DNA from 3 places in the Exiguobacterium sp. ZWU0009 genome. Region 3 is predicted to be linked to each of the others. Evidence: riboswitches for the same ligand, from Rfam matches in the RefSeq annotation. Region 3 holds a riboswitch; each other region holds the start of a gene.
What was found. A riboswitch is a leader RNA that binds a small molecule or an ion and turns the genes downstream of it on or off. The one in region 3 is predicted to bind thiamine pyrophosphate.
Positions count from the first base shown of each region.

Region 1 (2,203 bases), 420 kb from region 3:
CGATCGAAATACCAGCTGTATCGAGCAAAGCTTGCGAACCCCGTCCGGCAGCGACCGTCACTGTTCGTCCGGTCCAGATTCCCGCATTCGATTCGATCCTAATGAAGTCATCGTTCTCTTCGATGCATGTGACATCTACCTGTTCTTCAATCGATATGCCACGTGCGTGTAAGGCATACATCAATGCAGTCGTCAGTCGTCGTGGATCGATTTGACCGACAGCCGGAAACAGATGCTCGCGTCCTTTACGTTTTAACAAAAACGGTTGTTCCCGGTATCCACAATCGATGCCTGTTTCTCGCTCGAGACGACGTGCAAGCAGCGGATACAGACGACGACTTCGCGCGGCAAGTGCATGCAATTCCTCTCTGAGCTCGATGTCCGTCGCAAGCATCCCGGCAGCCGCGCGACTCGTTCCTTGTCCACCTGCTCCGCGTTCTAAGACGACGACGGATTCATTCTGACAGGCGAGACCGTAAGCAAGCGTCAAACCGATGACTCCACCGCCGATGATGATGTGATTCGTCATACCCGTACCCCCTGATAATGCTTGACGGCGGCGAGTGGATCCGCTTGACCGAGAATTCCCGATAAGACGGCGATTCCGGTTACACCGGTCGCTGCGATTTCAGGCATGCGTTCTGGTGTAATCCCACCGATCGCAATGACTGGTTTCGTCGTGAAGGTGACGACTTGCTTCAAGGCGTCAATACCTCGTGGTGGCACGTCCGGCTTCGACGCTGTCGGATAAATATGACCGTACAGCAGTCGGTCGGCTCCTTCCGCTTCTGCTGCCAGTGCCTCTGCTAGTGAATGGACCGATTTTCCGATGACGAGATTCGGAAAATGACGTCGCACATCGCGGACACGTAAGGAACGGCGCGTCAGCTGCACACCGATGCCAGTGACATGGGCGACATCGACCCGATCATGAACCGTTAACTGATCAGGCGAATAACCGTGCGCAAGGAGCGCTTCAATTAGATCAAGTAATTCTGCCGCCGATAAGTTCGGTTCACGTAGATGCAGCTGATCCGTATAGGGTTGAAGCGATTGAAAGGTCTTTATTTCGTCAAGCGGATTAATGGATCCCGTCGAAATCAGATGTAAACGCATCATGTTCTTCCTTTCCATACGAAAAAGGACCACTCCCGATGTTGAAGGGAGTGGTCCGAAAATGCGCTGAAGCGCTAAGGATATCTAGGGTTTCGAGCCACTTCCCTCCGCTAGTACGAACTAGATCAGGTTCAAAGGGTCCGGATACTTCCGTCTCAGTCTGCTGGGAGACTCCCCTAGTGTCTTTTCGTGTTTAATTGGCTTGCCCCATTAGTCTAGCATGAGTCGCTTTGCTTCGCTAGTCCTAGTTGAGCGCTTCCACTTGCTGAATCAGTTCCGATTTCGTTGGTCGCTGTTGCTCTTGGCTGTCGGCATACGTCTGCTTTAGCTTCAGGATGCGTATCACTTTGCCATCGAGCATCTCCGGCGTCAGCGTCTTTTCTTTGACGGCTTGCATCACTTCAGCATGAACCTTTGTGTAAGCACCTGCCTCTGAAAACATCGCCATATCAGCTCCGTTGACGAGCGACTGACGTGCCGCTTCCGCGAGACCATATTGTTTCGTGATCGCCCCCATGACGAGATCATCTGTGATGATGACACCGTTGAATCCGAGTTGCTGACGCAAGAGGTCAGTCAAGATCGGCTTTGAGAGCGAGGACGGATTCGTATCGTCATATGCGGGATAGAGAATATGGGCGACCATCACCATCTCGGCGCCCTCTTGAATCGCTTCTTGGAACGGTAACAGTTCCGTCCGCTTCAATTCTTCCTTTGATGCCGTCACTTTCGGTAGCCCGACATGGGAATCGACACTCGTATTGCCGTGACCGGGAAAATGTTTGACGACTGGAATCGTTCCCGTCTCCTGCATCCCGTGCATCAGGGCCGTACCAAGCGTCGCGACAGTATTCGGATCAGCACTTAACGCACGGTCGCCGATGATCGGATTGTTCGGATTACTGTTGACGTCAAGGACCGGCGCGAAGTCCATGTTGAAGCCATAAAAACGTGACAAATGTCCGAGCGTACGTCCGACGTCTTCCATTTTCGCATCATCTGCTCCTTGCGCCATCCGTTGACTCGTCGGTAGACGTAATCGTTGATCCGGTACCCGGCTGACGCGTCCGCCTTCTTCATCAATCCC
Region 1 is NZ_CP018057.1:1,263,055-1,265,257, reverse strand. Features, by position in the region: gene L985_RS06445 (FAD-dependent oxidoreductase) at 1-529, opposite strand, end outside; gene L985_RS06440 (thiamine phosphate synthase) at 526-1,119, opposite strand; TPP riboswitch at 1,202-1,304, opposite strand; gene nagZ (beta-N-acetylhexosaminidase) at 1,361-2,203, opposite strand, start outside.
Region 1: it holds a riboswitch for thiamine pyrophosphate, as region 3 does, so the genes downstream of both, L985_RS06440 (thiamine phosphate synthase) here and L985_RS08815 (ECF transporter S component) in region 3, are expected to answer to the same signal.

Region 2 (2,203 bases), 390 kb from region 3:
TCGTCAGTCTTGCGTTTCAAGCGGATCAACGAATCGCTCTATACATCGGTGTTCCTTTCTTCCTTGTCATGTGGGGAAGTTATCATCTCTTCGTCAAAGGAAAACATCTATCCGCTCAAAGCGACATCCGTGTCGCCCCTTCTCAACTCGAAGAATAATTTCATCTAAAAAGAGGCCGCGGAGTCATCCACGGCCTCTTTCCTATGATTGTGCTATTCCTTAAGCGTCCGCATCATCAATAGTTCTCCTTGATGGAGCTCTACCTTCGCTTCTGACGCACACCATTCATTACTGACGGTCAAGGAATCTCCGACCGGTACTGGATGTGCATCAAGTGGATATTTGACTCCGGATAAGCTTAAAGTCGACGGTACGAGTGGAATGAACGAAAGATAATGATAGCTCCCTGCTTCGACTGCATACGTTCCCTCAGCCAAGTATCGTACCTCTTCTCGTTTCGTCACGAGTCGTGCCTCTGGGTATCGCTTCAACAAATAGACATTTTGGACGGTCATGTCGAGCCGCCCACCTGTCGCCCCGATAATGAAGGTATCCTCAAACTGTTTCTTCTCTGAGACTGTACGAAGTGCCAGTTCGAGATCCGTTTCATCTTTCTCGGCCGGATGAACGATTGCCCCTTCTGGTACATAACCAAGCGAATCAAAATCACCAATCGTCAGGTCGCATGTCAGCCCAAACGATTCAATCGTCTGAACACCACCGTCGACACCGACGATAAAGTCACCTGGCTGACAAAACGTCCGTAAATCCGGCGCTTCTTCTCGCGGACCGGCACAGACGAGAATCGCCCGCATCTCAGACGCCTCGTGCCGAATAACGGAGTAAGCGTGGCGCAGTCGTAAATAGAATTCCTGCTACGATTCCACATAAGATGTACGAAGGAACCATATACGTTGCGTTATAGACAAAAGAGTACTCCACGACTGGACCTTTTGCATACTCGGCAAAAAAGACGATTCCACTGATGACATGACAGATATAACGGAGTCCTGCGCCTAATAACGTCGCAAGGAGAACGAACGCCATCAAGCTTTTCTTTTGTCCATTGCGCGCGGCTAGTCTGACTTGACGCGCGAACAGACCACTTAATCCGACGACACCATACGCAATCGTATAGTCAAGTATCGGTTGAACGATCGTCAAAACTTGTGGAGCGAACATCAATTGAATCGTACCGACAAGCGCTCCCGTGACGACCCCTCCGACGACACCGTGGCGAAATGCCATGACGAAGATCGGTAGCATCGCTAAGCTGATTGAGCCTCCTTGTGGCATTTTGAATGGAATCAGTAAATCAAAGACGACTCCGAGACTGGCGAAGATGGCAATTTCCATCATCATTTGTAACCGTTTCATGCTGTTTTTCCTCCTTCATTGTACGAGAGGACGCAAAAAGGCAGTACGACGAACGCCGTACTGCCTGCGTGCGCCACATCCCTACGTCCGTTTGAACGGAACAGGTTCGAAGGGTTAAAGTCTAAAAGACTCCTCTCAGCCGCTTTTCAAGCGACACCCCTTGCGGTCATCATATTTCGTTTTCTCGTTCTTATTATACGGCAGCCTCTTGACGAATGCTAGTGATCGCTTCCGCATAATCTGGTGCATTGTAGATTGCTGATCCTGCGACGAGAACGTTCGCACCGTTATCGATGCAAAGCTTTGCCGTTTCCGGATTGACGCCACCGTCAATCTCGATTTCAAATGTCAGACCACGATCTGCTTTCATTTGCGCGAGTGCTGCGAGTTTCGGCATGACACGCTCGATAAAGGCTTGTCCACCGAAGCCCGGATTGACCGTCATCAATAAAACCATATCGACATCCTCAAGGACGTGTTCAATCGTTGATAATGGCGTATGGGGATTCAAGACGACCCCTGCCTTTGCGCCCGCTGCTTTGATTTGTTGCAAGACACGATGGACATGATTCGTCGCTTCGACGTGGAACGTCACGATGTCCGCCCCTGCTTTGACGAAATCCTCGACGAAACGTTCTGGCTGGTCGATCATCAAATGGACATCGAGAATCATATCCGTCTTTTGACGTAAGCTGCTAAGCACAGGTAATCCAAATGAGATGTTCGGTACGAACTGACCGTCCATGACATCAAAATGGATATAGTCCGCGCCTGCTGCTTCGACTGCTTTAACATCGCGTTCGAGATTCGCAAAATCTGCTGATAA
Region 2 is NZ_CP018057.1:2,074,870-2,077,072, forward strand. Features, by position in the region: gene L985_RS10975 (amino acid permease) at 1-158, shown strand, start outside; gene L985_RS10980 (thiamine diphosphokinase) at 213-815, opposite strand; gene thiT (energy-coupled thiamine transporter ThiT) at 817-1,377, opposite strand; TPP riboswitch at 1,439-1,548, opposite strand; gene rpe (ribulose-phosphate 3-epimerase) at 1,571-2,203, opposite strand, start outside.
Region 2: it holds a riboswitch for thiamine pyrophosphate, as region 3 does, so the genes downstream of both, thiT (energy-coupled thiamine transporter ThiT) here and L985_RS08815 (ECF transporter S component) in region 3, are expected to answer to the same signal.

Region 3 (2,203 bases):
CTGGTCGATGTACGGTAAACAGACATCGAGTTGGTGCTCGATCAAGACGATCGTTAAATCGTGTTCTTTCTGAATCCGAAAGATCAACGCCATCAGCTCGTGTTGTCCGATTGGATCAATCTGGGCTGTTGGTTCATCGAGTAATAAGATCGTCGGCTCGAGCGCTAGGACCGCGGCGAGCGCGAGGCGCTGTTTCATCCCCCCGGATAGACTCGCGATCGGTGTCGAGAAGGGGAGAGGGAGACCGACGAGTGCGAGTAAGCGTTCAATTCGTTCCTCCATCTCCGCACTTGGAATCGACCGGTTTTCTAAACTAAAAGCGATTTCGCGTCCGATCGTTTCCATGCAGAACTGTTCTTCTGGATTTTGAAATAAGACTCCGACCGAACCGGACCGGGTAACGGTACCAGTCTGTTCGACTTCAATCGTCTCCGGTGTCAGTCCGGCTAGGGCATGAAGCAGTGTCGTCTTGCCACTCCCACTGCGTCCAAGCAAAAGGGTCGTTCCTTGTTCGATCGTCAGCGATACATGATCGAGCACCGATTTCATCTGACCCGGATAGCGGATGCTGAGGTCGTCGACAGTAATCATGCGACTTCCCGTTTCGCACGTCCGGCCGCAAACCCGTTCAAGACACCGGTCGCAACAAGGCGACGGACGAGAATCGCTGCAAGCAAGCCGCCGAGTAATGCACCACTAATCAATTGTAAACCTGTTGTCGCAAGCAACGTCGTCGTCGTGTAGTAACCGAATCCGTTCGCGATCAGACTGTAGACAATGCTACCAATCGCGGCTCCAACACCCGATAACATCAATGTCCAGGTGTCATAACGGCGATAACGCGTCATCGCAAAGACGAGTTCCGCACCAAGTCCTTGGCAGACCCCGATCAGTAGAGCCGATAAGCCAAAGTGACTACCCGTGAACAGCTCGACGGCTGCCGCGACGATTTCCGCGATGAGGGCAGCACCTGGTTTTTGAATGATTGCTGCGACGAGCGGGCTTGCGATGATCCAGATCCCAAACATCCAGTTGGCACCGACTGGCCCGAAGATTGCAGACATCGGTAACCAGAGTGTTGACCAACCGAGATAGATGACCCCGCAAGCGACGGCGAGCATCATCATGACCATGATTTCTTTCATTTTCCAGTGTTGCATCGTGTTCGTCCTCCTTAGAATGGGGGAGACGCCAAAAAGACCGCCCTCCGTAAAAAAGAGAGCGGTCCTCAGAAAAACTGCGCGCAGCAGGAGTCATTGGATGTAATCGCTCCACTTTCCTACGCTAGTATGAACTAGATCAGGTTCGAAGGGTCCGAAGTGAATCGTCTCAGCCAAATGGGCTCCCCTAGTGGATATAGTAATAGATGATACGCTGTTCACTTTAGGCAATCTTCTGTCTATTGTCAAGACACAAAAAAACGATACGCCACGAAGGGCGTATCGATAAACGACTTATTTGTTATCTTCGTTCTCTTCTTTTGCTTCTTCTGAAGACTCTTCCGTAGCTTCCGCTTCGTTGTCTTCACCAGCTTCCGCTTGCGCTTCAGCTTCTGCTTCTTCGATTTCCTCAAGCTCTTGTTCAAGCGTTGATTCGACGACAGCTGCGACTTGAATGTCGCCTTCTGTGACGATACGGAAATCTTTTTGTTCCGGAAGATCAGCAACAGAGATCGAATCGCCGATTTCGAGGTTCGTGACGTCGACTTCGACGTTCTCTGGTAATTTATCTGGTGTCGCTGCGACTGTTACTTTAAAGAGTGTCTGTGACAGGAATCCACCGACTTTAGCGCCAGCTGCTTCGCCGACGAGTACGACGTCTGCTTCGACTTCTGTCTCTTCATCCATTTTAACGGCGATGAATTCAACGTGATCGACAGTTGGTGTGAAGACATCCATATCACGACGGTTGATCAAGACGTTAATATTTTTACCGTCGAGTTTCAGTGAAATCAAGACGTTCTCACCGTTTTCTCGAACGATTTTAAGCAATTCTTTTTCTTCGAATGAGATTGGTGTACTTTCCACTTTGTAACCATACACGACACCAAGAGCTTTTCCTTCATGACGTAATTGTTTACGGAGTGAGCGTGGACGTACCTCGCGTTTTTCGGCTGTTAATTTAACTGACATGTTCATTTCCCCCTTGAATTTGGTATAGCCCTCAAAAGGTAATGAATGTAGGAGCAGGACAAGTCCTGAAC
Region 3 is NZ_CP018057.1:1,680,639-1,682,841, reverse strand. Features, by position in the region: gene L985_RS08820 (ABC transporter ATP-binding protein) at 1-591, opposite strand, end outside; gene L985_RS08815 (ECF transporter S component) at 588-1,160, opposite strand; TPP riboswitch at 1,260-1,359, opposite strand; gene L985_RS08810 (50S ribosomal protein L25/general stress protein Ctc) at 1,455-2,132, opposite strand.